2 regions of the Cutibacterium avidum 44067 genome follow, and region 2 is predicted to be linked to the other one. Evidence: predicted binding sites of a transcription regulator. Region 2 holds the regulator's gene; the other holds the start of a gene.
The links. Region 2 encodes HrcA, which represses chaperone genes, less so after heat shock. Its sites were predicted from a motif close to TTGGCACTCGNNNNNNNCGAGTGCCAA; they were not measured.
Positions count from the first base shown of each region.

Region 1: a site for HrcA is predicted at 13,807-13,833, ahead of groES (co-chaperone GroES). Genes of this name have one in related genera too.

Region 1 is NC_021064.1:430,867-447,059, forward strand. Features, by position in the region: gene PALO_RS02015 (glycosyltransferase family 4 protein) at 1-1,011, opposite strand, end outside; gene PALO_RS02020 (DEAD/DEAH box helicase) at 1,430-3,664, shown strand; gene PALO_RS02025 (HNH endonuclease family protein) at 3,692-4,372, opposite strand; gene tsaE (tRNA (adenosine(37)-N6)-threonylcarbamoyltransferase complex ATPase subunit type 1 TsaE) at 4,580-5,470, shown strand; gene tsaB (tRNA (adenosine(37)-N6)-threonylcarbamoyltransferase complex dimerization subunit type 1 TsaB) at 5,470-6,138, shown strand; gene rimI (ribosomal protein S18-alanine N-acetyltransferase) at 6,135-6,584, shown strand; gene tsaD (tRNA (adenosine(37)-N6)-threonylcarbamoyltransferase complex transferase subunit TsaD) at 6,577-7,620, shown strand; gene PALO_RS02050 (C1 family peptidase) at 7,754-9,088, shown strand; gene PALO_RS02055 (NUDIX hydrolase) at 9,483-9,977, shown strand; gene PALO_RS02060 (hypothetical protein) at 9,999-10,424, opposite strand; gene PALO_RS02065 (THUMP-like domain-containing protein) at 10,676-11,839, shown strand; gene PALO_RS02070 (LppM family (lipo)protein) at 11,887-12,714, shown strand; gene PALO_RS02075 (LppM family (lipo)protein) at 12,844-13,779, shown strand; gene groES (co-chaperone GroES) at 13,986-14,282, shown strand; gene groL (chaperonin GroEL) at 14,294-15,889, shown strand; gene PALO_RS02090 (alanine/glycine:cation symporter family protein) at 16,035-16,193, opposite strand, start outside.
Region 2 is NC_021064.1:1,423,182-1,439,374, forward strand. Features, by position in the region: gene PALO_RS06490 (RecQ family ATP-dependent DNA helicase) at 1-999, shown strand, start outside; gene PALO_RS06495 (DoxX family protein) at 1,166-1,576, shown strand; gene PALO_RS06500 (16S rRNA (uracil(1498)-N(3))-methyltransferase) at 1,692-2,426, opposite strand; gene dnaJ (molecular chaperone DnaJ) at 2,423-3,598, opposite strand; gene hrcA (heat-inducible transcriptional repressor HrcA) at 3,602-4,621, opposite strand; gene PALO_RS06515 (MBL fold metallo-hydrolase) at 4,765-5,448, shown strand; gene PALO_RS06520 (inositol monophosphatase family protein) at 5,475-6,236, opposite strand; gene PALO_RS06525 (DUF3097 domain-containing protein) at 6,233-7,111, opposite strand; gene hemW (radical SAM family heme chaperone HemW) at 7,196-8,386, opposite strand; gene PALO_RS06535 (ABC transporter substrate-binding protein) at 8,526-9,818, shown strand; gene PALO_RS06540 (carbohydrate ABC transporter permease) at 9,815-10,819, shown strand; gene PALO_RS06545 (carbohydrate ABC transporter permease) at 10,812-11,666, shown strand; gene acs (acetate--CoA ligase) at 11,761-13,488, opposite strand; gene PALO_RS12865 (hypothetical protein) at 13,511-13,648, opposite strand; gene PALO_RS06560 (rhomboid family intramembrane serine protease) at 13,877-14,398, shown strand; gene PALO_RS06565 (1,4-dihydroxy-2-naphthoyl-CoA synthase) at 14,432-15,421, shown strand; gene PALO_RS06570 (AMP-binding protein) at 15,461-16,193, shown strand, end outside.

The DNA.
Region 1 (16,193 bases), 990 kb from region 2:
GGCGCGCCTCTTGTAGTCGTCACCAACGAGGTCGACGACTCGAGAGCGGAAGTCGGCCATGTCGCCGGGTTCGTAGAGCCATCCGGTATGTGACGGGTCAATGAGGTCGATCGGCCCGCCCTTGCGGGGGCTGATGACCGGGACGCCGCAAGCCTTGGCCTCCTGGACGGCCTGGCAGAAGGTTTCCAGCTCTCCGGTGGAGCAGAAAACGTCCATGCTGGCGACCGCGCGTGGAAGATCCTCTCCCCCCAGACCACCGGTGAAGATGGCGTCGGGAAGTTGCTTCTCCAGCTCGGATCGGGCGGGACCATTTCCGACGATGACGAGTTTGGTGTTGGGGATGTCCGCGAGGTGAGCCATGTCGGCGACGCGCTTCTCGGCGGCGAGCCGCCCCATGTATCCGACGACGACCTCACCGTTGGGGGCCCACTCGTCATGGAGTTCCTGGGAGCGCTTGGATGGGTTGAAACGCACCTTGTCGACCCCACGACCCCAGATGCCGACTCGCGGCACCCCGTGCCTGACGAGTTGATCGCGGGAGAAAGTGGACGGGGCGTAGGTCGCCACGGCCAAGGAGTGGATCTGACGGACGCGGTACCAACCGTAGAACTCCAGCTTGCCGAGGCCATAACGTCCGGCGTAGGAGGGGATGTCGGTCTGGTAGATCGCCACGACAGGGACGCCGAGGGAGGCTGCAGCGAGTGCGCCCTTGTATCCGATCATGAAGGGGCCGGCCAGGTGGACGACGTCAGGCTCGAACTCGGCGAGGTAGCGCTCCATGGCCCACTGGGGGCTGGTGGAGACGCGGACGTCCTGGTAGCCCGGCCAGTGCAGGGAGGCCAGCGGAATGACGGGGAATCCGGCGTACTCGCGGGGGGTCTGAGCATCGCCAGGAGCAAGCACGAGGGCGTCGTGGCCGTTGTCGCGCAGGTGCTCCAGGACTCGCAAGACCGAGTTCGTCACTCCATTGACGAGGGGCAGGAATGACTCCGTGATGATCGCAACGCGCACAAATCAATAGTAACCGGGGTATGTGACGAGTCAGCAGGGCCGCGTTGTCGAGGTGGTGAACAAGAGGTGACGGCGTTCCCATCTCGATTTTCGTCACCGTGGCGATCTCGGGTAGAGTGCGCGTGTTGGCAACGGCCCGACTCGCTTGGGCCCATGATGCGTTTCAGTTGCTCGATGTGCCCCCCGGGCACGGCGGAGCCATCGGCTCCGGGATTGACTCACTGCATTCACCTGCACAGCAGCTATTCGCCCGGCCATCGAGACAGACAAGAAACCCAGGATTCCATCACCGAGACCCGCTGGGTCCGGTGCGTCGTGGCCAGATCCCGCGACCCCGTGCAGTGACGCCGCGCCTTCATGCGCGGTGACGTGGGCCGCCCGCGCCCGAGGAGTCCACCCATCGTGAGGGATGACCCCATTGAGCAACAAGAAACACAACCCCAAGTCGTTCAAGGCCGACGGCACCCCGAAGCGTCGCTGGACGGCCGCCGAGCGCGCCGCTCGCGGCCACAAGCCGCGCACCAGGGGAGGGGCCCGGGACGGTCGCACCGATTCGCAAGGCCGCAACTTCGAGGCGTGGACTCCCCGGGAGAACTCGCGTCGTGACGAGGGTGGGGCTGGCAAGGACCGTCGCTACTCCCAGGATCGACGCGGCCGTGGCGAGTGGTCCGATCGTCGTGACGACCGCCGCTACGACCGTCGGGACGGGGACCGACGTCGTGACGACCGCTGGGATCGTCGCGATGACCGTCGGTGGTCTGACGATGGCGAGTTCCGCCCCCACAAGTCCCGTCGCCCCAACAACCACGCCAGCCGTGACTGGAAGCGTGACGATCGTCGCGGCTCGAAGTGGGATCGTGACGACTGGCGCGATGACCGTCGTGGTCAGCGTCGCAACGACCGCTGGGATCGCCGTGATGGCAGCCGTGACTTCGATCGTCGCGAGTCCCGGGATTGGCGAGAAGATCGCAATGACTGGCGCGACGACCGTCGTCGCGATGACCGTGGGGATCACGGAAAGCGCGATGATCGCGGCTACCGCAGCGACCGTGACCGTCGGGACTTCCAGAAGAACCGCGACTTCCGCAAGGACCGTCGCCGCGACGACCGCTGGTCCGATCGCCGTGACGATCGTCGTCGCGAGGACCGCAGCGACTGGCACGCCGATCACGACGACGCCGACAACATGAACTGGAAGGCCACTGAGCTGACCGATCTGGACGTCTCCGGTATCGATCACGAGGGTGGATTCTCGGCCCTCGGTGTTCCTGACGAGATCGTCGCCGCCCTGGCCGCCACGGGCATCACCGAGCCCTTCCGGATCCAGATTGCCGCCATCCCGGACGCCATCGCCGGGCGTGACGTGCTGGGTCGTGCGTCGACGGGTTCGGGCAAGACCCTGGCCTTCGGTGTTCCGCTGCTGTCGCGTCTGTCCACCGAGCCGCGCGAGGACAAGCGTCCGCGCGCCCTCATCCTCTCGCCCACCCGCGAGCTGGCCATGCAGATCGCCGACGTGCTGTCGCCGCTGGCCTCGTCAATGGGTCTGTCAACCATCCTCATCGCCGGTGGCATGAGCTACGGCCCGCAGACCAAGGCCTTCAAGAAGGGTGTTGACCTCGTCGTCGCCACCCCGGGTCGCCTCGTAGACCTGCTCGAGACCGGCGACGCTGACCTGTCCGGCGTCACCGTGACGGTCCTCGACGAGGCCGATCACATGGCCGACCTGGGATTCATGGAGGCCGTCGGGGCGATCCTCGATGCCGTCCCCGCAGAGGGGCAGCGCCTTCTCTTCTCGGCAACCCTCGACGGCGCCGTCAACAAGCTGGTCAAGCGCTACATGCACGACCCGGTCACCCATGAGATCGACCCCGACAAGGGATCGGTCTCGACGATGACCCACCACGCCTTCCAGATCAAGCCGCACGAGAAGGTTGGGCTCATGTGCGAGATCACCAACCGCGACGGTCACACCATCGTCTTCGCCCGCACTCAGCGGGGCGCATCCCGGATGGCCGAGCAGATGCGTGAGGCCGGCGTCATGGCCGGTGCCCTGCACGGTGGTCTGACCCAGGGGGCCCGTGCCCGCGTGCTGGCGGCCTTCAAGGACGGCTCCCTGCCGGTCCTGGTCGCCACTGACGTCGCGGCTCGAGGGATTGACGTCGACGACGTCACCCTGGTGCTGCAGGTTGACCCGCCGATGAACTCCAAGGACTACCTGCACCGTTCCGGTCGTACTGCTCGCGCCGGGCACGACGGCGCCGTCGTCTCGCTCATCCTGCCGCATCAGCGCCGCAGCATGTCGCGTCTGTACCGTCAGGCCGGTGTCAAGCCGGTCGAGGCCCAGGTCATGATTGGTGACGACCACGTCGCCGAGGTCGCCGGTTGCAGCCCGACCCTGGGCGCGCCGATCGACGAGAAGGACTACGAGGCCCTCGTCGCCCCCAAGCAGCAGCGCGGCAAGAAGTCCCGTGACGGCAAGCCCGGCCGCGGCAAGGGCGGACGCAACCGCGGTGGTCGCGGTTACGACCGGGATCGTCGTGGTCACGGCCATGATCGTGGACACGATTCTCGCGGTCACAATTCCCGTGGACATGACGGACGTCGTCGCGACATCGAGACCAGGTACGGCCGCTCCGGCAACGACACCTGGTGATCCGACGCCTGGCGAGTCGAGGCGGAATCACCTCGCGGGCAACGGCTGGTTCGGGCACGTCGACAGTGCCCGAACCATCGCGTTGCGTTCCGCCGAGGTGACCCACAGGCGATACTTCTTCTTCACCGCGATCTGACGAGACACGTAGTCACAGCGGTAGGACTTGTTCGGCGGTAGCCACGTCGCCGCATCCCCGGCTCCTTTCTGCTGGTTGGCCCCTCCCTCGACGGCCAGCAGGTTGAGGGGGTCGTTCGCCAGCGCCTGACGTCGGTCCATCGGCAACTGTTGGGCCCCGGTGACCCAGGCGTTTCCCAGTGCGACGACATGGTCGATCTGTACGACGGCCGATGTTTCGCGCCCACGTTTCCACCTGATCGTCCGGCCGGTGTAGGGATCGTGCAATTCCCCGGAGACCACGCGGCACCGGCTGCCGGATTTCAGCTTCGCCCCGACGAGGTCGCGGGCCAGGGCGTCATCCCGGGTGCCGCAGCCGTTGTGCCCCCACGGGCTCGTCAGGACGGGGTCGGAGCTGTCGCTCCATGCCTGTCCGAACTGTTCGCGGGAGTACCCCGTCATGGGCGCGCGCCCTTTGACGGGAAGCTGTCCGAGAACTTCGGCTGCCTGTCCGTAGGCCGTCGATCCCTCGTGAGGAGCGGCCCGGCGATAGACGCCGATGAGGGCCAACGATGCGACGATGATCAGCACCAACCACTCCCACCGTCGACGAGTCCGCGTCGCCATGTCATCACCCTCGCAATCCCGACAGCCGCCCCACTCCCACCAAGGGACGGGGCCTGACAGTACTCCCGACCACAGACTCGGCAGAAGGGTTGAGGCGAACACGTTTGCCACGCCTGTGGAGCGGCGCTGGGACGACGAAGACCGAGCGCGTTTCGGGGACTATCCTGATCCCTTGTGGATGAACAGACGAGCCCGCAGGACGTGACCCCGGAACTCGCGGTCGCAGCTCCCGAGGAAGCCGCTGACCTGGCGCGCGCCCTCGACCTTGACGAGACGACCGTGTCCACCTGGTTGACCCGGGGCATCGGAATTACGGCACGCCGTGGCGCCGCGACCGCCGGCCTGGCCCATCTCGTCGACGACGGTGGTCATGCCGAGGTCGCTGATCTCGTCCTGGCCGTTCCCGACGACGACATCGCCGCGGCCCTCGTCCAGGGAGCCGAGCAGATCGCCACCGACCTGGAGTCGCGCATCCTCGTCGTCTCCTGCATGCAGTCCGCTCCCAGCCCCGCCTATCAGCGTGACGGTGACGACTGGGTGCGTGTGCTGCCCACCCGCCTCGTCGTCTCCACCGCCGAGGCCATGCACTCCCTCGGAGCCACGCTGGCCACCGAGCTCCACGCCGGTGACATCGTGTTGGCCTCCGGAGACCTTGGAGCCGGCAAGACCACCCTGGCCCAGGGAATCGGTCTGGGCCTAGGGGTGGAGGGTCCGGTCATTTCCCCGACCTTCGTGCTGGCCCGACGCCACGCCGGAGTCGACGGGCGCCCGGGACTTGTCCACGTTGACGCCTACCGACTCGGTTCGGCGGCAGAACTGGTTGACCTGGACCTCGACGAGACCATGGACCGGACCGTCACCTTGATCGAGTGGGGAGCCGGTATCGCCGAGGACCTCGGCGGCTCTCACCTCGACATCGACATTCGTCGCAGCGGGGATCCCGCCGACGAGACCCGCGTGGTCTACCTGGAAGGTTTCGGCCCCCGCTGGCAGGACGTCGACCTGTCGCCACTGTCCGAACTTCTCCTTGGCGCCACCCCCGACGAGACCGGAGACAACAACTGATGAACACAATCGTTCTGGGAATCGACACCTCGACGGCCGTCAGCGTCGGTCTGGCGCGCGGGTCCGAGGTGCTCGTCAGCCTGCACCACGACGACCCCCGCGCCCATGCCGAACAGCTCATGCCGCACATCCATCAGGCCTGCGATCAGGCCGGGATCGCCCTGACAGACATCGGCGAAGTGGTCATTGGGGTCGGCCCCGGCCCCTACACCGGACTGCGCGTCGGGGTGGCCACCGGGCGGGTACTCGCCCACCTGGCCGACCTCACCCCGCACCCGGTCTGCTCCCTCGACGTCCTGGCCCGCCAGTGGGCTGACGACGGCGTCGACGGCGAGTTCTTGGTGTGCACCGACGCCCGTCGCCACGAGCTGTACTGGGCTCGTTACGACGCCTCCGGCAACCGTCTCGACGGCCCCAACGTCACCCGGCCCGAGGAACTGCCCGAGGGTATTCCGGTCGGCGGTCCGGGATGCCCGGTTCGCGGTCTGACGCCCACCCCCGGATCCCCGGAGCGTCTGGACGCCGGGGTGCTCGCCGCGTCCTGGCAGACCATGCCCGACGTCGGTCTGGAGCCGCTCTACCTGCGCGACCCCGACGCCACCGTCCCGACGACGCGCAAGGCCACCCTGACCCCGACTCGCCTGACCCTGCCCGGCATCAAGCGATGACCAGAGTCGCCAGCCCGGCCGATCTCGATGCCGTCATGGCCGTTGAGCAGGCCAGCTTCGACACGTCCCGGCAGTGGTCCCGGACCTCCTGGGCCGAGGAGATATCGCCGGCCGACCACCGCCTCACGCTGGTCGCCGGGGAGGACGAGGTCGCGGCCGTCGCCACCTTTCACGGCTTCGACGTCGCCGACTTGGACCGGATCATGGTCACGCCCGCGGCACGAGGGCATGGACTGGCCGTCGAACTGCTCTCCCGTGGCATCGACTGGGCACGCTCCCGGGGATGCCACACCATGATGCTCGAGGTGCGCCGCGACAATGACCCGGCCATCTCCCTGTACCGACGCTTCGGATTCGAGACGATTTCCCAGCGACCCAACTACTACGGCGGCGGGGTTGACGCCCTCGTCATGTCCGTGACCACAACCGAGGAGAACCATGTCTGAACCGCTCATCCTGGGCATCGAGTCGTCCTGCGACGAGACCGGAGTCGGCATCGTCTGTGGCAATGACCTGCTCGCCAACGAGGTCGCTTCCTCGATGGAGCAGCACGTGCGCTTCGGCGGGGTCGTCCCTGAGGTGGCGTCACGGGCTCACCTGGAGGCGATCGTCCCGGTGCTGGAGAAGGCCACTGACACCGCGGGGGTGGACCTGTCCGAGCTCGACGGCATCGCAGTGACGGCTGGTCCAGGTCTGGCCGGGGCTCTGGTCGTCGGTCTGTCGGCTGCCAAGGCGCTGGCAAGCTGGCTCAACAAGCCGTTCTACGGCGTCAACCACCTGGCCGGACACGTCGCCGTCGACCTTCTCGAGCACGGGGACCTGCCGATGCCCTGTGGCGCTCTGCTGGTCTCGGGCGGCCACACCAGCCTGTTGCGGGTCAATGGCATCGCGACCGACGTCGTCGAGGTGGGTTCGACGATTGACGACGCCGCTGGCGAGGCCTACGACAAGGTTGCGCGAGTGCTCGGCCTGCCGTACCCGGGAGGTCCGGTCATCGACAAGGCCGCTGCCAAGGGAGATCCCAGGGCCATCCGGTTCCCGCGCGGACTGACGGCCCGTCACGACATGGTCGAGCACCGCTTCGACTACTCCTTCTCCGGCCTCAAGACGGCGGTGAGTCGTTGGGTCGAGACCCAGCAGCGTGACGGGGTCGCGTTCCGGGTGGAGGACGTCGCCGCCAGCTTCCAGGAGGCCGTTGCCGACGTGCTGACCGCCAAGGCCGTCGACATGTGCCAGGAGTACGACCTCAAGCACTTCCTCATCGGTGGGGGAGTGGCGGCCAACTCGCGGCTGCGCACCCTGCTCGCCGAGCGGATGGAGGCTGCTGGAGTCGAGCTGCGACGCCCGCGTCCGGGGCTGTGCACCGACAATGGCGCGATGATCGCTGCCCTCGGTGTGCAGGTCGTCAAGGCTGGCCTGTCACCGTCGTCGATGGACATCTCCGCTGATTCCGGGCTGCCCATTGAAAAGGTGATTGTCTGAGGTGGTGGATGTCGGCGGTCTTCTGGGGACGTGAACGCGAAGCCGCTTGAATACTGCTGGTCAGAACCTGCTCGTCGTTTGCCCCGCTGTGCCATTCTGTGGGGCATCAGTAATCGACAGGAATGGATGAGGAATGAGTGAACCCTTCGTTCTCGATGCCAGTTTCAGCGCCTTTCGCGCCGAGTCCTTCGCCAACGACGTCACCGGGCGGCTGGTTCAGAATGCGGTGACCGGCACCGGAGCCGACACCGTCAGCCTGGATCGCACCTTGGTCAACGGCATCGACGAGACGACTTCCGAGCGGTTGGATTCCTGGAAGGTGACCGACCAGAAGCACTCCGGACGGTGCTGGGAATTCGCGGGGCTCAACGTCCTGCGTGCCAAAGTCATCGACGAGCTCAAGGTCGACGACCTCGAGTTCTCGCAGAATTACATCGCCTTCTTCGACAAGCTCGAGAAGGCCAACCACACCCTTGCTCGCGCCATCGCCACGGCATCGCGTGACGCTGATGAGGAAGAGGTGCGCGCCATCATGGACTACCCGGCCGAGGACGGCGGATGGTGGATGGAGTTCACCGACCTTGTCGCCAAGTACGGCGTGGTGCCCTCATGGACCATGCCCGACACCGAGTCGGCCGGCAACACCTTGCAGATGAACCGTGCCCTGTCGACGGTGCTGCGTCGAGGCATCGGAAGGATCCGTGACGCCGCGACCAATTCTGACGTGGCTGGGGGAGCCGCTCAGATGGAGGCAGCCCGAAGCGAGGCCCTGAGCGCCGTGTGGCGGATCCTCGCGATTCACCTGGGTACCCCGCCCACCAGCTTCACCTGGCAGTACCGCGACAAGGACAAGAACTTCCACCGCAAGGGCACCTACACCCCGCTGGAGTTCGCCCATGAGATCGTGCCGCAGGCCTTCGAGCCGTGGATCAGTCTGGCCCATGACCCGCGCGAGGAGCACCCGGTCGGTCGCACCTACGTCTACGAGCACACCCCGTACATGGAGGGTGGCACCCCTTACTGGCACCTGTCGGTGGAGCTGGACGTCATGAAGAAGGCGGTCATCGACTCCATCGCAGCAGGCGAGCCGGTCTGGTTCGCCTGCGACGTCAAGAAGCAGTTCGACAAGGACCTGGGCGTCTGGGATGCGAAGCTGCATGACTACGAGGCCCTCTACGGCATCGACATGGAAATGTCCAAGGCCGAGAGGTTGCGCTTGCGCGAGTCTGGTGGCACCCACGCCATGACCGTTGTCGGTGTGGACCTCGTTGACGGTGTCCCGGTGCGCTGGCGAGTTGAGAACTCCTGGGGTGACGAGGTGGGCCGCAAGGGGTTCTTCACGATGAACGACTCGTGGTTCGACGAGTACGTCTACAACGTCATCGTGCCTCGCTCCCGGGTGTCCGAGGAGATTGCCGAGGCGTGCGACCAGGAGCCGATCGTCCTGCCACAGTACGACATGATGTGAGTCCCCTGCCGACACGGATCTGCCCGTCCGCTTTTCTGCGGACGGGCAGCTCTGCGTGTGAGCCTCTTACCGTCCTGGGCAGCTCAGCGTATGAGCACTCTTACCGCGCGTGCGGAATCCGTTAACTCAGGGAACGGCTACCATCTGTGGTGGTAGGGCGGTGCTGTTTTACCGGGAGTACCACGGGCGAGCGGTGGGAGTGCTCACAGATGCGCACGAACAACGTGAGGATTCCGCGAGATTCACCGGGGGTCGTCATCCTGCGTCGAAGGCGACGGGGAGGATCCGTACTGCCCGGGGCTGCAAAATGTCGATTCTCGCAGCGAGCACGTCGGATCGTGGCGGCCCTGCGTCCCACTTAGCGTCCTGTCCTGCGCCCTGAGAGGATGGCCCCATGATGACCCCGATCCTCACCACCCTTGGCTTCGTCATGCACCCTGACGGAGAGCGCGTTCTCATGGTGCATCGCATCGCACGTCCTGGCGACGAGCAGCTCGGCAAGTACAACGGGCTGGGAGGCAAGGTGGAACCGGGGGAGGATGTCGTCGCTGGCATGAAGCGCGAATTGCGCGAGGAGGCTGCGATTGAGGTTGATGCCATGCGCCTACGTGGCACTGTCTCGTGGCCAGGGTTCGGTCGTCACGGAGAGGACCATTTCGGTTTCATCTTCGTCGTCGACGCATGGCATCCCATTTCCGACGCCATCCCTGACGCGAACGAGGAAGGTCCGCTCACCTGGGAGAGCATCGACTCCCTCGACGAGCTACCGATGTGGGAGGGGGACCGCTACTTCCTGCCGTTGGTCTTCGACCCCGAGGTCACGCAGTTCCATGGCTGTTTGCCGTACGCCAGTGGTCGCCCCACGGGGTGGTCCTACTCGACCCTGTGATGACGCCGCTACGGTGAGAAATCAGCCAGCCAGCCCGACGATCCACAGGATGAGGCAGATGACCGGGGCGACCCAGCGGGAGCTCCACGCTCCGTAGTGGGTCTCGGCGAACATGCTGTCAGCACGCGGATTGCCGCCCGGCAGGCTGTAGGGGGCGATGATCGTCAGTACCAAGCTCACTGGCAGCAGAATCGAGAAGGCGATTGGCGTCGTCACGATCCGTGTCGCAGCCAGAATGCCCATGGCGATGATGCCGCAGGGGGCCAGCATGAGGGTCGCTGCAGTGACGGAGTCCTGGCCACTGCCGTCCGGCTTCACGAAGGACTCCGCAAAGGTCAGCAGACCGGGAATCACGATGACTGCCACGAAGAGCAGCGCCCAGCTGACATTGGTGTGGGCATCCATGCTGAGGGGTTCCGTGCGCGACGCATAGTAGGTCGTCGCCATGGCTCCGAGCTGGAAGGCTGAACCGATGAAGTGATGGACGTACCACCCTGCAGAACGGCGCGAAGGATCGTCCTCAGGGGTCACGTTCCTGGACCCCCAGGATTGTAGGCGCTGGGTGAATCTCGATCGATTCTCGTAAGTGGTGATGGCCACGACGGTACTGATTGCTCCTCGTACGGAAAACAGTGCAGAGCGATGTCTCGACCGAAGATTGTACCCAAACGGTTCGAAAGTACCTCTATGGTGGCAACGTGGATCTCACCGTGGCACGCCGTCTGGCCAGCGATGAAGGGATCGACGCCCTCGGCCTCGCCGGCGCCGAGTCTGATCCAGATTCGCTGTCCGCCGCGACCAGATTGCGTCGTCACATGGATGCCGATCTGGCAGCCGCAGCCCTTGACCAAATCAGTCTGAGACGTCGAGCCGTCAGCAAGGTCGGTCCGGTCGGGGCAGACATGTTGTGGACCCGTGACGGACTCGAGCAGGCCACCCGTGGCGACGTCTCTCGGTGGCGTGCAAAATGCCTGGTCTCGGCAGGTTTCACGGACGTCGTGGACCTGGGCTGCGCATGTGGTGCAGACTCCCGGGCTTACCTCGATGCCGGGTTGAGGGTGACGGCCGTCGAGATCGACCCGGCGACCGCTGAACTGGCCCGTCACAATCTGCCCGGAGTCAACGTGCTGTGCGCCGATGCCGCAGATGTCGTTGATGACCTGCTCAAGGACGCGTCAGACTCGACGGTCGTCATGCTCGACCCTGCTCGACGCACTGGTCGAGGGCGGACCTGGCGCCTGGCGGACGTGCAGCCGCCATGGTCCTTCGTCGAAAAGGTGATTGCCCTGACGCCTAGTGTCGTCAAGCTCGGGCCAGGCGTCGATCGTTCTCGACTGCCTGACCTGCCCGTCACCTACGTGGGTCATCGTGGGGATCTGGTTGAGGCGACGTTGTGGTCCGGGTTTGGCGACCTTTGGTCAGGGGATCGTGCCATTCTCGTCAGCCCCGAGACGACCCTTGAGCTGCCCGGTGCACTACCTGATCCGGACGTTGGTGATCTGGGCCCCTTCGTGGCTGAGCCTCACCCGGCAGCCATTCGGGCAGGCAGTCTCTCGGCGATTGACGACTCGCTGCACACGGTGTCTGACGGCATCGCCTACCTCACTGCGGACGCCCCGGTGAATTCTCCGTGGTTGACGTGGTTTGCCGTCAAGGAGGTACTCCCTCTCGACGTCAAGACGCTGCGTTCCTGGGTGCGTGATCACCGCGTCGGAACCCTCGAGATCAAGAAGCGCGGTGTTGACGTCGATCCCGTCGCGTGGCGACGAAAGCTCAAGCCCTCTGGACCACGTCCCGTCACTCTCATTTGCACTCCGACAAGGCAAAACGCCAAGATTTTGGTGTGCGATCGAATGCGCTGATCCTCCAGCCGTATCCAGAATCAGCCTATCTGTGATGTCATGTGCTCATGGTGGCCACTCGGCACTCGGCAAGATACCTCACTGCACTGCTGTTGACTCCACTCCTCCTACTGTCGGGGTGCGGAAAGTTCAACGCTGGTTTCGTCATCAAGGACGAAAACCATGTTGATGCAACCTTGACCGTCGGAGTTCTCAAGTCGGTCCTCGACGAGTTCGCGGGAAGTGAGGCCGAGGAAGTCGCGAAAGAGCTTCGCGATTGCTCAGAACTCAAGAAATCCTATGAGTTGGATGAGAACGCTGCCGACAAGATGACGGTCAAACCCTTTGACGACGACAAGTATTTGGGCTGCACGGTGACCGGCACGATGACGGTCGCTGAGCTGACGGGCCAGTCATCCTCGTCCTCGAGTAGTGCGAAACCGTCGACCACACCTTCGAAGGGTTTTGCGGGCGACGGTCCTATCTTCATCGCCTTTGATAACGACAAGGTCCGGTTCCGTCTTGATGGTTCTGGTCTCCAGGACGCCATCTCTGGGTTTGGCCCCTCGGAACTGGGTGGCTCAGCCAAGGGCTTTGATTTCAAGGTCTCTGTGACCTTCCCCGGCAAGGTCCTCAGTCACTCGGGGGCGAGCAAGGTCGACGGCAAGACCGTGACCTGGACTGACATCGAGGACCTCGAATCGTATTCGGGCCTGGAGGCCTCAGGCGAGCGCGGAGGTGGATTACCCGGCTGGACATGGGTGGTTCTCGCGGTGGTCGTCGTCGCCATTGGTGGTGCCATCGCAGCCGTGGTCGTGGACAAGAGGAAGGCTGCCCAGGGAGGCCGTCGGCCACCCCATGCTCCTGGCGTTGAGCTTGGTCCAAACTCACACTGACCGCGAGCTCGTACGAGGCCTGGAAACCATATGGTTTCCAGGGCTCCGTTTCATTGGTTGCACATGTGGGCCTACCGCCAGGCCCCATGCCTGTGATTCCATGTGGGCATGCTGAGTGTTTCGCACCATATGAGACGCCATCTGGTCTTGCTTCTGGCGCCCCTGTTGTTGCTCGCCGGGTGCGTCAAATTCGATACGGCAATGGAGATCAAGGACGAGGATCACATCCACGTCAAGGCCACGGTTGGTATCTCCAAGTCGATGGCCAACATGTCGGGGGAGGATCTCACCTCCCAATTCTCCAACTGCAGTGACGTCAAGGGCATGGGTGGCGGGGCCTCGAGCGCGAAGGGCGAAAAGTTCGAGGACGATCAGTACATCGGTTGCACCTATTCGGGCGACATCACGGCAGCCGAGTACAACAAGAAGGATGACGGCAGCAAGATCACCTTCGACAAGGACAAGGTGACCTTCAAGATGAATGCGGGTTATTTCAATGACGCAGGTGGTTCCACCGAGTCCCTCGATGCGAGCATGCTCAGCGACTTCAAGGTCTCCATCATCTTCCCCGGCAAGGTGTTGAGCAACTCGGGATCGAGCAAGGTCGACGGGAACACCGTCACCTGGACCGATCCCAAGGACGTGTTCTCGAGCGAGGGGCTCAGCGCCACCGGTGAGCGCAACGATGGTGTGCCGGCGTGGGTCTGGATCGTCGTCGCGGTGGCAGCCTTGGCGATCATCGGGATTGTCGTGGCTGTCGTGCTCAAGAAGAAGGGTCCGAAGGCGAGCGAGCCGGAGAACGGTGATGCCCCGTGGGCGATGCAATATCCGGGGCAACCGCAGGGGCAACAGCCTCAGCAGGGGAACAGCCAGACCCCACAGTGGGGCAGTCAACCCGACCGGGGCAATCCCCAGGCACAACAGTCGCCCTACCAGAACCCGAGCCAGAGTCAGCCAGGTCAGCCATGGGGGCACCTCCCGGGGAATGCGACCGGGGCTCCTCGGCCTGATCAGCAGCCGCCCTCAAACCCTGATGACTTCTGGAAGAACCACGGATCCAACTGATTGGTGTCGATATTTGGAGGGCCGTTTCTGGCACTCCCGTTGCCTGAGTGCCAACCACGGGTGTACTTTCGTGGTTGGCACTCTCGTGGTGAGTGTGCCAACGGACCTGAAGCACCCGCGACGCCGACGGTCCGTCGCGCTCGGGGCTCGCAACCCCTGGCGAGAGACAACGACACAATCCGTCTTCAGTAGAAAGGGGTCTTGACGTGGCAACCACGATCAAGCCGCTCGAGGACCGCGTCCTCGTCCAGCCTCTCGAGGCCGAGCAGACCACCGCTTCCGGACTCGTCATTCCAGACACCGCCAAGGAGAAGCCGCAGGAGGGCAGGATCGTCTCCGCCGGCCCCGGTCGTGTTGACGACAAGGGCACCCGCATTCCCATGGATGTCAAGGAGGGTGACGTCGTCATCTTCTCCAAGTATGGCGGCACCGACGTCAAGTACGATGGCCAGGAGTACCTGCTCCTCAACGCTCGCGACATCCTCGCCGTCGTCGAGAAGTGAGGCGCTGATACATGGCAGCCAAGCAGCTTCAGTTCGACGAGGAGGCCCGTCGCTCCCTCGAGCGCGGCGTCGACACCCTCGCCAACACCGTCAAGGTGACCCTCGGCCCGAAGGGGCGCTATGTCGTTCTCGACAAGAAGTGGGGAGCCCCGACCATCACCAACGACGGCGTGACCGTCGCCAAGGAGGTCGATCTCACCGATCCTTACGAGAACCTCGGCGCCCAGCTCGCCAAGGAGGTCGCCACCAAGACCAACGACGTGGCCGGTGATGGAACCACCACCGCCACCGTGCTCGCCCAGGCCCTCGTTCACGAGGGACTGCGCGCCGTGGCCTCCGGGGGCAACCCGGTCGGTCTCAAGCACGGTATCGAGAAGGCCGTCGACGCCGTCGTGGAGGAGCTTCGCTCTATCTCGCGCGCCATCGACACCACCTCGGACATGGCTAGCGTCGCCACCATCTCCAGCCGTGACGAGAAGATCGGTGAGCTCATCGCCGAGGCTTTCGACAAGGTTGGCAAGGACGGCGTCATCACCGTCGACGAGTCCCAGACCTTCGGCACCGAGCTCGACTTCACCGAGGGCATGCAGTTCGACAAGGGTTACCTGTCGCCCTACATGGTCACCGACCAGGACCGCATGGAGGCCGTGATCGAGGATCCTTACATCCTCGTCCACTCCGGCAAGATCTCGTCGATGAACGACCTGCTCCCGCTGTTGGAGAAGGTCATCGCCGCCCACGGAAGCCTGTTCATCGTGGCCGAGGACGTCGACGGGGAGGCTCTGAGCACCCTCGTCGTCAACAAGATCCGCGGCACCTTCAACTCGGTGGCCGTCAAAGCTCCGGCCTTCGGTGACCGCCGCAAGGCCATGCTGCAGGACATCGCCACCCTCACCGGTGGTCAGGTCGTCGCTCCCGAGGTCGGGCTCAAGCTCGACCAGGTGGGCCTCGAGGTCCTGGGTCGCGCCAAGAAGGTTGTCGTCACCAAGGACAACACCACCATCGTCGACGGCGCCGGCTCCAAGGCCGACGTTGAGGGACGCGTCGCCCAGCTGCGTGCTGAGTACGATAACTCCGACTCCGAGTGGGACCGCGAGAAGCTCCAGGAGCGTATTGCCAAGCTCGCCGGCGGTGTGTGTGTCATTCGCGTGGGTGCGGCCACCGAGGTCGAGCTCAACGAGAAGAAGCACCGCATCGAGGATGCTGTCTCCGCGACTCGTGCAGCGATCGAGGAGGGCATCGTCGCCGGTGGTGGCTCCGCCCTCATCCATGCCGCGCACGTGCTTGACGGGAACCTTCACCTCGAGGGTGACGAGAAGGCCGGTGTCCAGATCGTCGCCAAGGCCGTTCGCGAGCCGCTGCGCTGGATTGCCGAGAACGGTGGCGAGCCCGGCTATGTCATCGTCTCCAAGGTTGCCGAGATGGAGCCCGGACACGGCTACAACGGCAAGACTGGTCAGTACGTGGACCTCATCGCCGACGGTGTCATCGACCCTGTCAAGGTGACCCGCTCCGCGCTGGCCAACGCCGCCTCCATCGCCGCTCTGCTGCTCACCACCGAGACCCTCGTGGTGGACAAGCCGGAGGACGAGGACGACGACAAGTGAGTCACTGATCCTCGCTGATCACTGCGGGCCCCGGAACCGTTTGGTTCCGGGGCCCGTTGCTATGTGTCCGTGCCGGTGACCGGTCGGTCTTCGTGATGGCCCGGGGAGCATTCCCCGGGCCCCGTGCACTCACGACGCGATGGCGTCAGTCCTTGAGCGGCTTGCCGTCACGGTCCATGGTGTTGAACAACTCATGGTCCTCGGGCAGGTGATCCAGGTAGTCACGCTCGGTGTCTGGGGCTGTGTGTCCCAGATCGAGCTCTTCACTACGAGCGTCCATGGCTGCCGCACGCAGGGCGTACTC
Region 2 (16,193 bases):
CTGGGAGCACTGTCCAACGGTCAGGTGCTGTCGGTGCCGGCGTTGGAGACCCGCGTCGACATCAAACGCAGTCAGCTCGATCTGCTGCTCAAGGTGATGGCGGTCGATGGGGCGGTCGAGAAGGTTCGTGGTGGTTGGCGGGCGACCGGAAAGCCGTGGATCCATGACACCGAGCGCTACGAGCGGATATCCCAGGCGCGACGCGATGAGCAACAGGCCATGCTCACTTACGAACGGCTGGACACCTGCCGGATGGCCTTCCTCACCGGACAGCTCGACGACCCGTCGGCGGCTCCCTGCGGTCGCTGCGATGTTTGCGCCGGACCTTGGTACCCGACGGACATTGACCCGGCGGCATCGTCCTCGGCGACGACCACCCTGGATCGGGTCGGTGTTCCCGTCGAACCGCGCATGACCTGGCCGTCAGGCATGGACACCCTGGGAATTGGCCTCAAAGGTCGCATCAGCGCCGACGAGACGGCCGAGGAAGGACGGGTCATCGCCAGGCTCTCTGATCTGGGCTGGGGCGGCCCGTTGCGAGACCTGCTTCGTAACGACGCCGACGGCGTGCCCATCGACACCGAGATCACCCCAGCATTGGCCAAGGCTTGCATCCGGGTGCTGGCCGAGTGGGATTGGGAGCATCGTCCAGCCGCCGTGGTCCGAGTGGCATCCGTCACCCGACCTCACCTCATCGACTCTCTCGCCTCGGGGCTCGCCCGCGCTGGCCGCCTCCAGGATCTTGGCGGTCTCGATCTCGCAGAGAATGCCCCACGTCTCGATCCGTCAAGGAACTCGGCTTATCGCCTCCGCGACGTGCATGATCGTTTCAGCGTCGGGCCACAACTCATGTCCCGCCTGTCCCACCTCGGCGGCGCCCCTGTTCTCCTCGTCGACGACGTCATATCCACGCGATGGACGATGACTGTCGGCGCACGCCTGTTGAGGCGAGCTGGGTCTGGCCCTGTTCTGCCGCTGGCACTCGCGCTGACCCAGTGACACCCCGGGGATCACGCACGAATCGCACCACTCGTCCGTCACCGCCACCGTCTCTGTGTTGTCGTCATGAAACAAAAGTGGATTCGTCACCTAAACGCGAACGCGACCACCCCAGCGACCCGTGGTGGGGCACGATGGAAGTAGCACCTATCAGCCAGGAGGATTCATGTCCCTTGCCAAGTTCACCGCCCGTTCCGCTCTGTCGGCGATCTTCATCACCGGAGGCCTCGGCGAGATCAAGAGCGCCGATCAGCTTTCCGGCGCTGTCGACGGACTGCTCGCGAAGCTGCCTGAGGCAGCTACCTCTCAGATCCCCGATGTTGATCCCAACCTGCTGGTCAAGGCCAACGGCTGCACCATGTTGACCGCTGGATCCCTGCTGGCCCTCGGCATCAAGCCGCGTCTGGCCGCCACCATCCTGGCTGCCCAGCTCGTCCCCGTGACTCTCGCTGGCCACCCCTTCTGGGAGAAGGATGACGACGAGAAGATCGGTGAGCAGATCCAGTTCCTCAAGAATCTCGGTCTCATCGGCGGCCTGCTCGCCGTCGCTCTTGGTGGCGCCACCAAGAAGAAGTGATCCACTGAGATGCCGTCGTGCCACGGCGACACGCTCTCCACGCCAATGATGGGGCCGGACGGATCATCCGTCCGGCCCCATCGTCATGCCAGGTACGACGCGCTGCGGGATGCTCTCACTCAGCCATACCGACCATGGCCTGCAACTGGGCGAGGCCGACCACGCCTGCGGTCGAGGTCCGCAACACCCCATCGGAGACGGTGACCGGGCGAGCTCCGGCAGCCACGAAGGACTCAACTTCTTGGTCGGTGATGCCGCCCTCAGGCCCGACGATGACGATCACCTCACCAGACTCGGGCAGGTCCTGGCTCACCAGAGGCTCGGTGGCCGACTCGTGGAGCACATAGGCAGCGTCAGCATCGCGAATCCTCTCAACCACATCCTTGGTCTGCGCCAATTCAACCTGGGGAACGAGGAATCGTCGTGACTGCTTGGTGGCCTCACGGGCAGCCGCCTGCCACTTCGCCACACCCTTGGCCTGCCTGTCGCCTTTCCAGCGCACGATGCTGCGATCGGCCGGCCAGGCCAAGATCTCGTGGACACCCATCTCGGTGAGGGTTGCCACCGCAAGCTCAGCGCGGTCGGTTTTCGGCAGGGCCTGGACGGCAACCCAGCGGTGAGCCGTGACAGGGACCTCGAGCACCTCGGTCACCTCGACGCTCACGGATCCCTTCGTCACCTCGACGGCAGGTCCGCGCACCGCATGTCCCACGCCGTCGGTGACGAGGACGGACTCCCCCACCCGAATGCGGCGCACCGAACCGGCATGGTGGCCTTCCGCACCGGTGATCTCGACCACCGACCCGGGCGTGGCCCCGGCAACCTCCCCGAGGAAGCAGGCGTCACTCATCCGCCGAAGGCTTCCTTGATGCGGGAGAACATGCCGCGTCCACCCGACTTCTCCACGGACGCCGACACCTTGGTCTCCCCGCGGACCTCGGCCAACTGGCGCAACAGGTCCTTCTGGTGGGAGTCGAGCTTGGTCGGTGTCTGAACAATGAAGGTGACGCCCAGGTCACCCCGACCGCCACGACGCAGCCGCGGCACTCCCCGCTCAGGCACGACGATGCGGGTTCCCGACTGGGTTCCTGCCGGCACCTCGACGGTGACCGACTTCTGGGACTCCTCGAAGTCCTCGCGATCGGCCTCGAGGGTGTGCACCGGAACCTTGGTTCCCAGCGCAGCCGCCGTCATCGGAATCGTGACGACCATCTCGAGGTTGTCACCCTCGCGGGTGAAGACCTCATGCGGGCTGATCGTCATCTCGATGTACAGATCACCTGCCGGGCCACCACCGGGCCCCACCTCTCCCTGCGAATCCAGGTGGATCCGGTTGCCATCGGCAACACCAGCAGGAATCTTGACGTTGATGGTGCGGGTGGTGCGCACTCGTCCCTCACCGGAGCACTCCTGACACGGATCCGGAATGACCGTGCCGTAACCACGACAGGTCGGGCAAGGCTGGCTGGTGCGAATGTCGCCCAGGAAGGAACGCTGCACCGTGATGACCTCACCGCGTCCCTGACAGGTGTTGCAGGTGACGGGCTCGGAGCCGGACTCGGCCCCCTTGCCCTGACACTTGGGACACACAACTGCGGTGTCGACCTCCAGCGGCTTGGTGACGCCGAACACCGCCTCGGCCAGGCTCAGGCACATCCGCACCAGGGCGTCCTGACCTCGCCGGGTCCGGGAGCGTGGCCCACGTCCGCCACCACCGAAGGAGGTTCCACCACCGAACATGGCGTCAACGAGGTTGGTGAAGTCGAATCCAGCGCTGCTGAATCCTCCCTCCCCGAATCCGCCCATGCGGGCGTTCGGGTCACCACCACGGTCGAAGACGGCGCGTTTCTGCGGATCCTGGAGCACCTCATAGGCCTCCTGGACCTTCTTGAACTCGTCCTCGGATCCCGGTCCGGCGACATCGGGGTGGAGTTTCATGGCCTTGCGGCGATAAGCCTTCTTGATCTCGTCGGCGCTCGCATCGCGGGAAACACCGAGAATCTCGTAGTAGTCGTTGCTCAAGGATCATCCTTCTGCCAGGAACCGGCCCACATAACGGGCCACGGCTCGCACGGCTGCCATGGTTGAGGGGTAGTCCATTCGGGTGGGTCCGACCACGCCGAGACTCGACAGGGTATCGTCGGATCCATATGTGCTTGCCACCAGTGAGGTGGACTGGAAGGGCACGTCAGTGTTCTCGGCACCAATACGCACCGTGACCTCACCGGCTTCTCCAGCGGTGGCCTCGCCGAGCAATCGCATCAGGACGACCTGCTCCTCGAGAGCCTCCAGAACCGGACGCACCGTCGTCTCCCACTGTGCACCGAATGCGGTGAGATTGGGAACCCCGGCAACCACCACGCGGGCGGATGGGTCGACGGCGAGGATCTCCAGGACGGTCGCGACGACGGAGGTCGCGCGCGGCCCCTCAGCCGGCCCGAGTTCGTCAAGAAGCCGATTGAGGGAGTCGACGGCCTCTGCCACCGTCAGACCGACGAGGGCCCGGTTGAGCCGGGCGCTAAGGGCGACAAGATTCTGCTCGTCGTGACCGGGAAGCTCCACGATCCGCTGCTCCACCGACCCCGAGGACATGATGAGGACGATGAGGATGCGGTCGGTCGACAGGCTCACCAACTCGAGGTGACGGATCGTCGCCGTCGTCGCCACCGGATACTGCATGATGGCGACCTGGTGAGTGATCTGGGCGAGCAGTCGCACCGTGCGACGCACGATGTCATCGAGGTCGACGGCTCCGGTCATGAAGGCCTGGATGGCCCGGCGCTCTGGCCCGGACAGCGGTTTGAGGGTGGCGATCCGGTCGACGAAGAGGCGATACCCCTTGTCAGTCGGAATACGACCGGCGCTGGTGTGGGGGTGGGTGACGTACCCCTCCTCCTCCAGGACGGCCATGTCATTGCGAACGGTTGCCGGGGACACCCGAAGTCCGTGGCGTTCCACCAAAGCCTTGGAACCCACCGGCTCCTTGCTGGAGACGTAATCGGTGACGATGGCCTTGAGCACGTCGAGCTTGCGGTCGTCGAGCACAATCCCTCCTCACGCGATCCCATCGGGTACAAGTCCCACTTTGGCACTCTCAGGTGCCGAGTGCCACCTTATCGCGTTCACCTGACGTCCTTCTGCCTCTCTCGCTGGCAGCGCACCCCCCGGGACGTGCCACACTGGTGGCCATGTCGACGAATCCCGAGACTCCCCAGTGGTCCGCTCTCACTGCCCGGGTATGGACGGCCGTCGTCGAACCAGAAGCCGTCACCTGCGGACTGGTCGCCGGTGACGATCATGTCCTCCTCATCGACACCGGCTCGGCTCCTGAACAGGGACACGCCCTGGCGATGTCGGCGGCATGCATGCTAGGTCGTCCGGTTGATCGGGTCGTCATCACCCACCATCACTATGACCACAGCGGCGGGCTCCCTGGGATTGACGGGGCTGAGACCTGGATGCATGAGGCCGCCCTGGCTCACTGTCCTGATCTCCGGGTCGACCATCCCATCGCGCTGATGGCCTATGTCGACCTGGGCGGCGTCGGCGCCGAGGTCATCCACCCCGGTCCGGCCCACACCGACGGGGACCTCGTCGTCATCGTCCGCGACGAGAAGGTGACCTTCGTCGGGGACCTGGTGGAGACCGCAGGGGAGCCACAGTCCGACGAGACGACCGATGTCCGCGGCTGGCCGCGCGCCATTGACTCGGTCATCACCGGCACCGATGGTGTAGGCGTCTACGTACCTGGCCACGGGCACCCGATCGATGCGACCGCCGTCATGAAGCAGCGCGCCGATCTCGCCGAGAGAGTCCCCGTCGAGATCCCGCTCACCCCGGTGACCGGGCACGTTCCTCCCCAGCTGGCCTGATGCGGACCCGGCCCCGCACGGCTAACTCAGCGCAGCAGTTCAGCAACCACCCGGTAGGCATCCTCGTCGGCTGCGACGACGAGTGTTCCCGACATCTCGCGAGGCCCGTACTCCGCCCCGTCGACAGTCCGAACAACCCCGCCGAGCTCGCGCACCATAAGGGTGCCAGGCAGGTGATCCCATGGGTAGGAGTGCTGATAGGCGGTGACGTCGTTCTCCCCCAGGCAGATCAGTGGGTAGTCCACCGCGCAGCACCACTTCGACATCCGCCACTCCACCTGTGGTGAGGCGATCTTGTAAGCCTCATGGGTCGTCGCGGCGCGAACCGGGATGTGGGACCCGTCGCGGGTCACCGTCTGACCGTCGCAGGTGACCCCGGCACCGCGCTCAGCACACCACATGTGGCCGTGCTGGGGCTGCCAGATCCAGGCCCTCACCGTTTCGCCACGAATAAGTTGAGCGAGCATGACCCCGTGGTCCACCGATCCGTGGACGAAGTTCTTCGTGCCATCGATGGGATCGATGACCCACGCCAGGTCGGCGCCCGGAACGGCGTCGAGGATGGTCGGGTCGGCAAAGGCGGACTCCTCCCCGACGACGACCCCACCGGCGTGCTTGGTCAGCGCCGCACCAAGCTCCTTCTCGGCCTGACGATCTGCGTCGGTGACGAAGTCTCCGGGCTTCTTCTGGTGGATCTGGTGATCATTCAGGGACCGGAACCGCGGGTCGATGATCCTGGCACTGACGTCCCGGATGAGGTCGCAGACCGTCTCGGCGTCGATACTCATGCCGTCTCCCCATCGTCCAGCTCGTCGACATGGTCACAGGTGACGAAGTCGATGAGTTTCTCCATCTCGGTGTTGAACCGTGGATCCAGGTCGTGCCAGTCGCGCACCCTCTTCAACATGGCCTGCCAGGCCTTGCCCACGTCGGCCTGGGTGGAGTGTGGCAGGCCGAGACGTTTCAGGGTGCCGAGCTTGAAGTCCTCGTCCATCGGAACCTCCGGCCACCCCTTCCGTCCGATCCGCTCGGGCTTGATGGCCTGCCAGATGTCGATGAACCGGTGTCCGGTGATCATGACGTACTCGCCATATCCGCCGCGTCTCACCTCGTCAGCCACGCGGGATTCCTTGGTTCCGGCGACGAGGTGGTCGACGAGCACTCCCAGTCGATGCCCGGGGCCCGGCTTGAACTCGGCGACGATTCCGACCAGGTCGTCCATACCGCCCATGTATTCCACGACGACCCCGACGTGGCGCAGGTCGTCTCCCCAGATCTTCTCGACGAGTTCGGCGTCGTGACGACCCTCGACGTAGATGCGGCTGGGAAGCGCAACGCGGGCTGGCCCAGCCGCTCCGGCAACGGACCCCGACGCCGTGTGCTTGATGCTGGCACTGCCCTGACGAGGGGGGATGCACAGATTGACGGGCTTGCCGTCCACCCAGAAACCCGGACCGATGGGGAAGGACTTGCGCTTGCCCTTGCGATCCTCGAGCACGACCAAGCCGTTCTGCCACGCGACGACGGCCCCGACGTATCCGCTCGATGGATCCTCGACGACCATGTCGAGTTCCAATGGCATATCGACGCTTGCCTTCATGTGAGAGGTGCGCCAGCCACTTGCGAGGACGTCGTGGGAATACCGGTCGATCACGGTAGCCACTGTATTGCCACGCATGGCCATGACGACAAGCCGTGCATCACCAGCTGAAATGACCCGCCCGGCATGGCCACCCGCGCAATGACCTCACACCAGCAGATCCGTGATGATCCTGTCGGCCACCATTCGCCCGGCCAGGTTGAGCACCAGGTGACTGCCCTGGATCGCCCCGAGTCCCTGCTCCACGACGTGGTCAGCCCGGTGACGTTCCACCTCCGTCAGCTCGGATAACGGCAACCCGTCAGCCAGACGCAGCTGCAGCAGCACCGTCTCCTCATGATGCTGCTCCGTGTCGAGGACCTCGTGGTCCTCGACGGGCAGACGACCCTCGGCCAGCCTGCTCCGGTACATAGCAGGATGCTTGACGTTCCACCACCTCGTCCCGTTCACGTGGGAGTGGGCTCCAGGACCAATCCCCCACCAGTCATGTCCCAGCCAGTACGCCATGTTGTGACGACACCGGTGGTCATGACCGTCGCGGGACCGGGCCCAGTTCGACACCTCGTAGTTGACGTACCCCGCCTCGGTGAGGGCCTTCTCGGCGATGAGGTACTTGTCGGCGAGGTCGTCCTCGTCAGTCATCGATAATTCGCCACGCCGGATGCGCGCTGCCAGCCTGGTGCCCTCCTCAACAATGAGGGAGTAGGCGGAGACGTGATCGGGCTCGGCCGACAGCGCGGCCTCGAGACTGCACCGCCAGGAATCCATGTCCTCCCCGGGAGTGCCGAAGATGAGGTCGAGGCTGACGTCGTCGAATCCCACCTGGCGGGCCAGCCTTGCCATCTCCACGGCACGCCCGGGCCGGTGACGACGATCCAGAATCGTCAGGACGGACTCATCGGAGGACTGCATTCCCATGGACAATCGGTTGATCCCGGCCGCGAGCAACCCAGAAAGCACATCCTCGTCCAGGGTTTCCGGGTTGGCCTCCGTGGTGATCTCGGCGTCGTCGTCGATCCCCCACGCAGTACGGATGTGATCGACGAGCTCTCCCAGTTGGGCCGGGGTGAGCATCGTCGGAGTGCCTCCCCCGAAGAAAATGGTGGACACCGCCGGACGCCGTCTCCACATCTGCCCAGCGAGGTCCAACTCGCGATGAGCCGCCTCCAGGTAACCAGAGATGGCGTCCTCCCCCATGGCTGAGAGCACATAGGTGTTGAAGTCGCAGTATCCGCACCGGGACGCACAGAACGGCACGTGCAGATAGATGCTCCATGGGCCGTCAGCTGCCTGGAGCTGGGGCAGGTCGCCGTCTGCGTGAGTCATGGTCCTCCTGATGTCCAAGGTGCGAATGCGGCCCTTGCATGATGCCATCTGGGCCGAAGACGGCTCAGCCACACGAGTCCACAGCTATTCGAATGGCGAACACCACGATCAACGGGTGAAATTTCAACAGTTTGAGGTTTAAGCTGCCGTCATGAATTTCTCTCGCCGTCACTTCCTCAGCGCATCCGCCGGTTTGGCCACTGCCGCGGTCCTGACCGCATGCGGATCGAACACCGGTGGCGTCTCCACCGACTCGAAGTCCAGCGCCGCTTCGGGTGGCTCCGGAAAAATCGTCCAGTGGTACCACGAATACGGCGAGAAGGGGGTCCAGCAGGCCGTCAATCGCTACGCCAAAGATTACAAGGACGCCACGGTTACCGTGAAATGGAACCCCGGTACCGACTACATGAAGCTGCTGAGCACCACCCTGCTGTCCGGATCGGGCATCCCTGATGTCTTCGAGTCTGAGTACGGCGCCACCCTCGACATGATTCAGAAGGGTCAGGTTGTTGATCTCACCGACACCATCGGTGACGCCAAGTCCAAGTTCTCGAAGCCGGTGCTAGATCGCATGACCCTCGACGGCAAGATCTACGCGATCCCGCAGGTCGTCGACATGCAGCTGCTCTACTACCGCAAGTCGGCCCTGGAGAAGGCCAAGCTGTCGGCCCCGACCACCTTCGAGCAGCTCGTCGAGACTGCCAAGGCCGTCAAGACCAAGGAGATGGGCGGCTTCTTCGCCGGCAACGACGGTGGCGTCGGTGTGCTCGGCAACCTCCTCATCTGGGCCTCCGGATTCGACCAGCTCAACGATGACCACACTGATGTCGCCTTCATGGAGCAGGCCTTCTTCGACGCCGTCGCCGCTTACCGCGACTTCTACAAGTCCGGCGCCCTGCTGACTGCCGCCTCCAAGGATTGGTTCGACGCCTCCCCCTTCACCAATGGCGAGACCGCCATGCAGTGGGGTGGCCTGTGGTCGTTGGGCGACATCTCCAAGAAGTGGAAGGACGACTTCGGCGTCATCCCGTTCCCTGCCATCGGTAAGTCCGGCAAGCAGGCCGTGCCCTTCGGCGCCTACGGTTCCTGTGTCGCTGCCAAGGGAGCAAACAATGACGTCGAGGCCGCCAAGAAGTACGCCAAGTGGCTGTGGGTCGATCAGACCGACAAGCAGGTCGACTTCGCCAACTCCTACGGCACCCACATCCCGTCGCAGCCTGACCTCACCGACAAGTGCTCCCAGATCAGCAGCGGCGCAGGCAAGGCCGCTGCCGAGATGGTCGACAAGCACGGCAAGGCCGCGAGCCTCTTCTGGACCTCCAAAATTTCTGACGCCTACAGCGCCGCGCTCACGAACGTCGTCAAGAAGGGTGCAGACCCGAAGTCGGCCTTTGCCGGAGTGCAGTCGACGGCCAAGGCCGAGCTCAAGCGCGTCAACAAGTGAGTTCGTCGGCAGTCTCGGTGCCCCCCACCCGCAGTTTCTGGCAGCGGGTTCGGGGGCACCAGGGGCGTAACCTCTGGTTTGCCCTGTTCGTTGCGCCGTTCCTGATCGGACTGCTGGTCTTCGTCTACATCCCGATCATTTGGAGCGCCTACCTGTCGCTCTTCGACGCCCGGGCAACCCTGTCCCCCACGAAGTTCGTCGGTTTCGCGAACTACCAGAACCTGTTGTCGGACACCCTGTTCCGCAACTCGATGCTGGTCTTCATCATCTTCGCGGTCTTCATTGTTCCGCTCACCTACGTCTGTTCCCTGGCCCTTGCGCTGGCCCTCAACAACGTCAGCAAGTTCCGGGCCTTCTTCCGCTCCTCCTTCTTCATCCCGACAGCCTGTTCCTACGTCGTCGCGGCAATGGTCTGGCGACTCAGCTTCTTCAACGGAGCACGGTTCGGCCTGGCGAACTCCCTGCTGCGCAAGGTCGGCGGTAACAACATCGACTGGCTGTCCGGAGTGGGCTACTGGTACTGGATCGCGCTGATCTCACTGCGGTTGTGGCTGCAGGTCGGCTACTACATGATTCTGCTCATCGCGGGTCTCAACCGCATTCCCACCGACACCTATGAAGCTGCCGCGATTGACGGTGCCGGCCGCTGGGCGACCCTGCGTCACGTCACCATGCCGCAGCTGCGGGGAGTGAGTGCGGCCGTCCTCATGCTGCTGCTCATCGGTGCTTTCCAGGCCTTCGACGAGTTCTACAACTTGTTGTCCTCCTCAGGCACCTACCCGCCCTACGCTCGCCCCCCGCTGGTGCACCTGTACCTCATCAGCGTCGGTGGAGCCGACCAGGATCTCGGTATGGGTGGCGCCGGGACCGTCACCCTCACCGCCATCATCGTGCTGTTCGGACTGGCCCAGAACTGGCTCATGAGTGGCCAGGAGCGTCGCGAGAAGAAGGCCATCAAGCAGGCCGCCAAGACCCACCGCAAGGAGGTGTCCGATGGCTGAGGAACGTTCCCACATGGTCACGGGCCGCTCGGGGAGCCTCTTGCACGGTCTCAAGATCGTCGTGCTGTTCATCCTGGCCCTGCTCTTCCTGCTGCCCTTCTACGTCATCTTCCGCAATGCCTTCAGCAGCTCGGAGGCCTTCGTCGCCGCGGACTGGAAGTGGTTGCCTGACAACCTCGACTTCTCGGTGCTGCGGGATCTCTTCTCCGACACTGACCTCAACCTGCCTGGGGCGATGGTCCACTCGGCCATCCAGGCCGTCGGCCAGACGGTGCTGACGGTCATCGTCAGTTTCATGGCTGGCTACGGGCTGGCGCGATTCCGCAGCAAGGCTGCGACGGTGGTGTTGCGTCTGACGGTGCTCACCCTCATGGTGCCGACCGCTGTCACCTTCGTGCCGAGTTTCATCATGACGACCCGATTCGGGTGGATCGACTCCTACCGTGGCCTCATCATCCCGATGATGTTCTCGGCCTTCGCGACCTACATGTTTCGGCAATCCCTGCTGGAGTTCCCCAAGGAGCTGGAGGAGGCTTCGAACCTCGACGGAGCCAATCCGTGGACGACGATGTGGCGCATTGTCGTCCCCAATTCCAAAGGAATCATCGCGGCCGTCTCGACGATCACCTTCATCGGCGCCTGGAACTCCTTCCTGTGGCCGCTGCTGGTGGCTCGCGACAACACCACGACCGTCCAGCTCACCTTGAGTCGGTTCATGACGAGCCAGGGAGTCAACTACTCCGAGCTCTTCGCCGGCGCCCTGGTGGCCATCGTGCCGGTGGTCATTGTCTTCCTCGTCCTGCAGCGCTACCTGGTGCAGGGCCTGGAGACCTCTGGCATGGACTGAGGAACCGTGCCCCTGCGTGGCTACGCCGTCGAGAACCATCGCGAGGGCCGGGACACCAGATGGTGTCCCGGCCCTCGCACGTCAGTGGAGTGGCTCAGTCCTCCAGGGTCGACAGGTCCCCCTCGTCCTCCCCCAAGGCACGAGCTTTGAGGACGCGACGCATGATCTTGCCCGAGCGAGTCTTCGGCAACTTCTCGACGAACTCGATGGCGTCGGGCTTTGCGATCGGCGAGAGGGTCTCGGCTACGTGGCCGCGGATGTCGGCGATGAGATCCTTGGACGGCTCATATCCAGTGTTGAGCACGACGACCATGTGGATCGCATTGCCCTTGACCTCGTGCGGCAGACCGATCGCGGCGCACTCGGCGACGGCCGGGTGGGAGCCGACGGCAGCTTCGACCTCGGCGGTGCCGATGCGATGACCGGACACCTTGATGACGTCGTCGGTACGACCAATGATCCAGATGTAGCCGTCCTTGTCGATACGGGCGGAGTCGCCAGTGAGGTAGGCCCCCGGATACTTCGACCAGTAGGTGTCGAGGTAACGGTCGGGATCCTTGTAGAGAGTACGCATCATGGCGGGCCACGGGTTCTTGAGGACCAGGAAGCCCTCTTTGCCGGCGGGCAGTTCGTTGCCCTCCTCGTCCACGACAGCAGCCTCCTGACCGAAAACCGGTCGACCAGCGGCGCCGGGTTTGAGAGGCATGGAGGGAACCGTGGTGATCTGGAACATGCCGGTCTCGGTCTGCCACCAAGTGTCGGTGATCGGGCACGTGCCGTCGCCGACGACGTCGTGGAACCAACGCCAGGCCTCCGGATTGATCGGCTCGCCGACCGAGCCGAGCATGCGCAGGCTGGACAGGTCGTGCTTGCGTACCCAGGCCTCGCCGAAGCGCATCAGGGTACGGATGGCCGTCGGAGCGGTGAACATGCTGTTGATGCCGTAATGCTCGATGAGCTGCCACCACACATCCGGGTAGGGGAAAACCGGACTGCCCTCGGCCATGAAGGTGGTCGCGCCGCGCAGCAGCGGGGCGTAGATGACGTAGGAGGTGCCGGTGATCCAGCCCGGATCAGCGGTGCACCACCAGCGATCTTCCTCGTGGATGTCCATGCAGTACTTCATGGTTGCCGACAAATGCACCTGGTAACCACCGTGAGTGTGGACAACTCCCTTCGGCTTACCGGTCGAGCCCGACGTGTAGAGGATGAACAACGGATCCTCGGCGTCCACCTGGACGGTCTGGCACTTTCCCTTGGCAATCGGCAACTTGCACAGCTCGTGATACCAGTGGTCCCGGGTCGGGTCCATGGTGACCTCGGTGGCCGTGTTCTTGACGACGATGACGTTCTCCACGGTCGGTGAGAACTTCACCGCATCGTCGACGATCTGCTTCATCGGGAAGACCTTGCCGTTGATCCACGACCCGTCAGCGGTGATGACAACCTTGGACTCCGAGCCGTCAATGCGCTGGTTGAGGGCATCTGAGGAGTAACCGGCGAAGACCACCGAGTGAACGGCGCCGATCTTGGCGCAGGCCAACATCGCGAAGAAGATCTCGGGGATCCGAGGCAGATAGATGGTGACGACGTCACCCTTGTGCACGCCCATGGCCTCGAGGACGTTCGCCATCTGCTCGACTTCGCGGTTGAGGGCGAAGTAGGAGAAGGTGCGCACCTCGTCGGTGTCCTCACCGACCCAGATGAGAGCCAACTTGTTCCGACGGGCGGTATCGAGGTGACGGTCCACCGCATTGGTGACGATGTTCGTCTTGGAACCGGTGAACCACTTGAAGAAGGGCTTGCCTGAATCGTCGAGGATCTTGTCCCACGGCTTCGACCATTCAAGCTCCCCGGGCTCGTTCCTCCCAGTAAGCGACTGGGTCGGCCTTGGCCTTCTCCTCGAGCGTCTTCCAGTCCGAGACCCAGGCGTTGTCGATGATGCTCTGATCAGGCTCGAAGACGTCCTGCTGGTCCGCCATACGGTCCTCCTCGACCTTCTACCGCTCTTGCGGCATCCGTTTCGTGTGTTGGGAACGATAGAACCACATCGACGGGTCTTTTGTGAGGAAAATCACAGAAAATTCCCGATTCTTCTTTGCGACACTGGATACATGACTTCCTACCTGCCTCCGTCGTCCACTCCTGTCCGCCGACGTCGGGCCGAAACACCGAGCCGCACGAACTCCATCGCCAGCAGCGCCGGGGTGATGACTGTCGTCGTCGCGATCATGTGGGTCCTCGAGGTCGTCGACACCGTGCTCGGCAACACCCTCGATCAGTTCGGGATCCATTCCTGGACCGGTCAGGGACTGTGGGAAATCTTCACTGCTCCGTGGCTGCATTACGGCTGGGCCCATCTGGCCGGTAACTCCGTGCCGCTCTTCGTCCTCGGCATGCTCGTCTACATGGAATCGACATCAACTTGGGTCATCTCGGGGCTCATGATCACGGTGTGCTCGGGCCTCTTCGCGTGGTTCTTCAGCGCACCGGGAACCATCACCCTCGGTGCGTCCGGGATCGTCTTCGGTTGGTTGGCGTATCTGCTGGTCCGGGGCCTGTTCACCAAGAGGCTGCGCGACATCCTGGTGGCCATCGTCGTCTTCCTCATCTACGGGTCTGTGCTGTGGGGTGTGCTTCCGGGACAAGCTGGGGTGTCCTGGCAGGCCCATCTGGGCGGTGCGGTCGGAGGTGTCATCGCGGCGTCGTGGCTGGCTCGTCGTCCCAGGTGAGACTGCCTAACCAGGGGTGGTAGCTTCCACCGGGTGAGCACCCATCCTTTCGTCTCCGACACCTTCGACGCAGACCGTTGGCGCGAGGTCAACCTTCCCGGCGACCCCTTGACCGACATGACCTTCCACCGCCTCATCTCGCGTGGAGAGATCGACCACGCCCCGGCCGGCGAGGACCTGCCGGTGGTGCGGATCGCCTTCGACCGTCCTGCCATCCGCAACGCCTTCCGCCCGCACACCGTCGACGAGCTGTACCGCTGCATCGACGCGGCACGCTGCACCCCTGACGTGGCAGCGATCATCTTGACCGGGAACGGCCCCTCCCCGCGCGACGGCGGATACTCCTTCTGCTCCGGCGGTGACCAGCGCATTCGCGGTGCAGCTGGCTACCAGTACGAGTCCGAGGAGACGGCCGGCGACGAGAACCTGGCCACCGACACCCGCCGAGAGCGGATCGCCAGGGGCCGTCTGGGGCGTCTCCACATCCTCGAGGTGCAGCGGCTCATGCGCGCCACCCCCAAGCCGATCATCGCCGCCATTCCTGGTTGGACGACCGGTGGTGGCCACTCCCTCATGGTGGTGGCCGACATGGCGGTGGCCAGCCGGGAGAACGCTCGGTTCAAGCAGGTCGATGCCAATGTCGGCTCCTTCGACGCCGGATATGGTTCGGCTCTGCTGGCTCGCCAGATCGGTGACAAGAGGGCCCGCGAGATCTTCTTCCTGGCGGAGACGTACACCGCCGAGCAGGCCGAGCGGTGGGGGGTCATCAACCGCGCCGTCGATCACGTCGAGCTGGAGAGCACCGCCATCGAGTGGGGCCTGACGATCGCCGGCAAGTCCCCGCAAGCCATCCGAATGCTCAAGTACGCCTTCAACATGGTCGACGACGGCATCGCCGGTCAGCAGGCGTTCGCCGGGGAGGCAACCAGGATGGCGTACATGACCCCGGAGGCCCAGGAGGGGCGCGACGCCTTCCTCGAGCACCGCTCCCCCGACTGGTCCAGCTACCCGTACTACTTCTGATTCCTCACCTCTGGACACCACGACCCGACAGGAGGCCCGATGGCCGAGACCGCACGACTGCACGTCGTCAGGGTGGAACGCACCCAGACAGACGTCGTCTGGCTGACCGAGCGCTTGACACGCTTCTTTCAAGGCTCAACGCGCTCGGTTCTCGTGCCGGCCGGGAGCGAGGAGAACCCAGTGGCCACCCTCGAGGACGTCGAGAGGAGGACGGTCTTCCTGCCCGATGAGGTCGGGCTCGTGATGCGCACGTCCGGGTCGACCTCTGCTCACGGACGCCTCGTGGGTATCTCAGCGGCTCAGCTGCTGGCGTCCATCAACGCCACGGATGCGCGACTTGGCGGGGCCGGAACCTGGGTGCTCGCCCTTCCCCCCAACCACATTGCCGGTCTGCAGGTCGTCGCCAGGGCCGCAGCCGGTGATCGCTCGGTGGTCGTCGTCGAGGGGAAGGTGACTCCTCGGGCCCTGTCTGACGCCATCGACGAAGCGGTACGGAGGGATCCGGACGGTCGGGTACATCTGTCCCTGGTGCCGACCCAGCTGACCGACTGCATGGATGACTCAGTTGCCCGTGACGCCTTGACGCGGTGTTCCGCGATTCTCGTCGGGGGTGCCGCGACCTCCTCGCAGTTGGTTTCCGACGCTCGGGCTGCGGGGATGCCGATCGTACTGACCTATGGCATGAGCGAAACCTGCGGCGGTTGTGTCTACGACGGGGTTCCGCTCGACGGGGTGCAGGTACGTCTGGACGAGGATGGTCGGGTGTCACTGT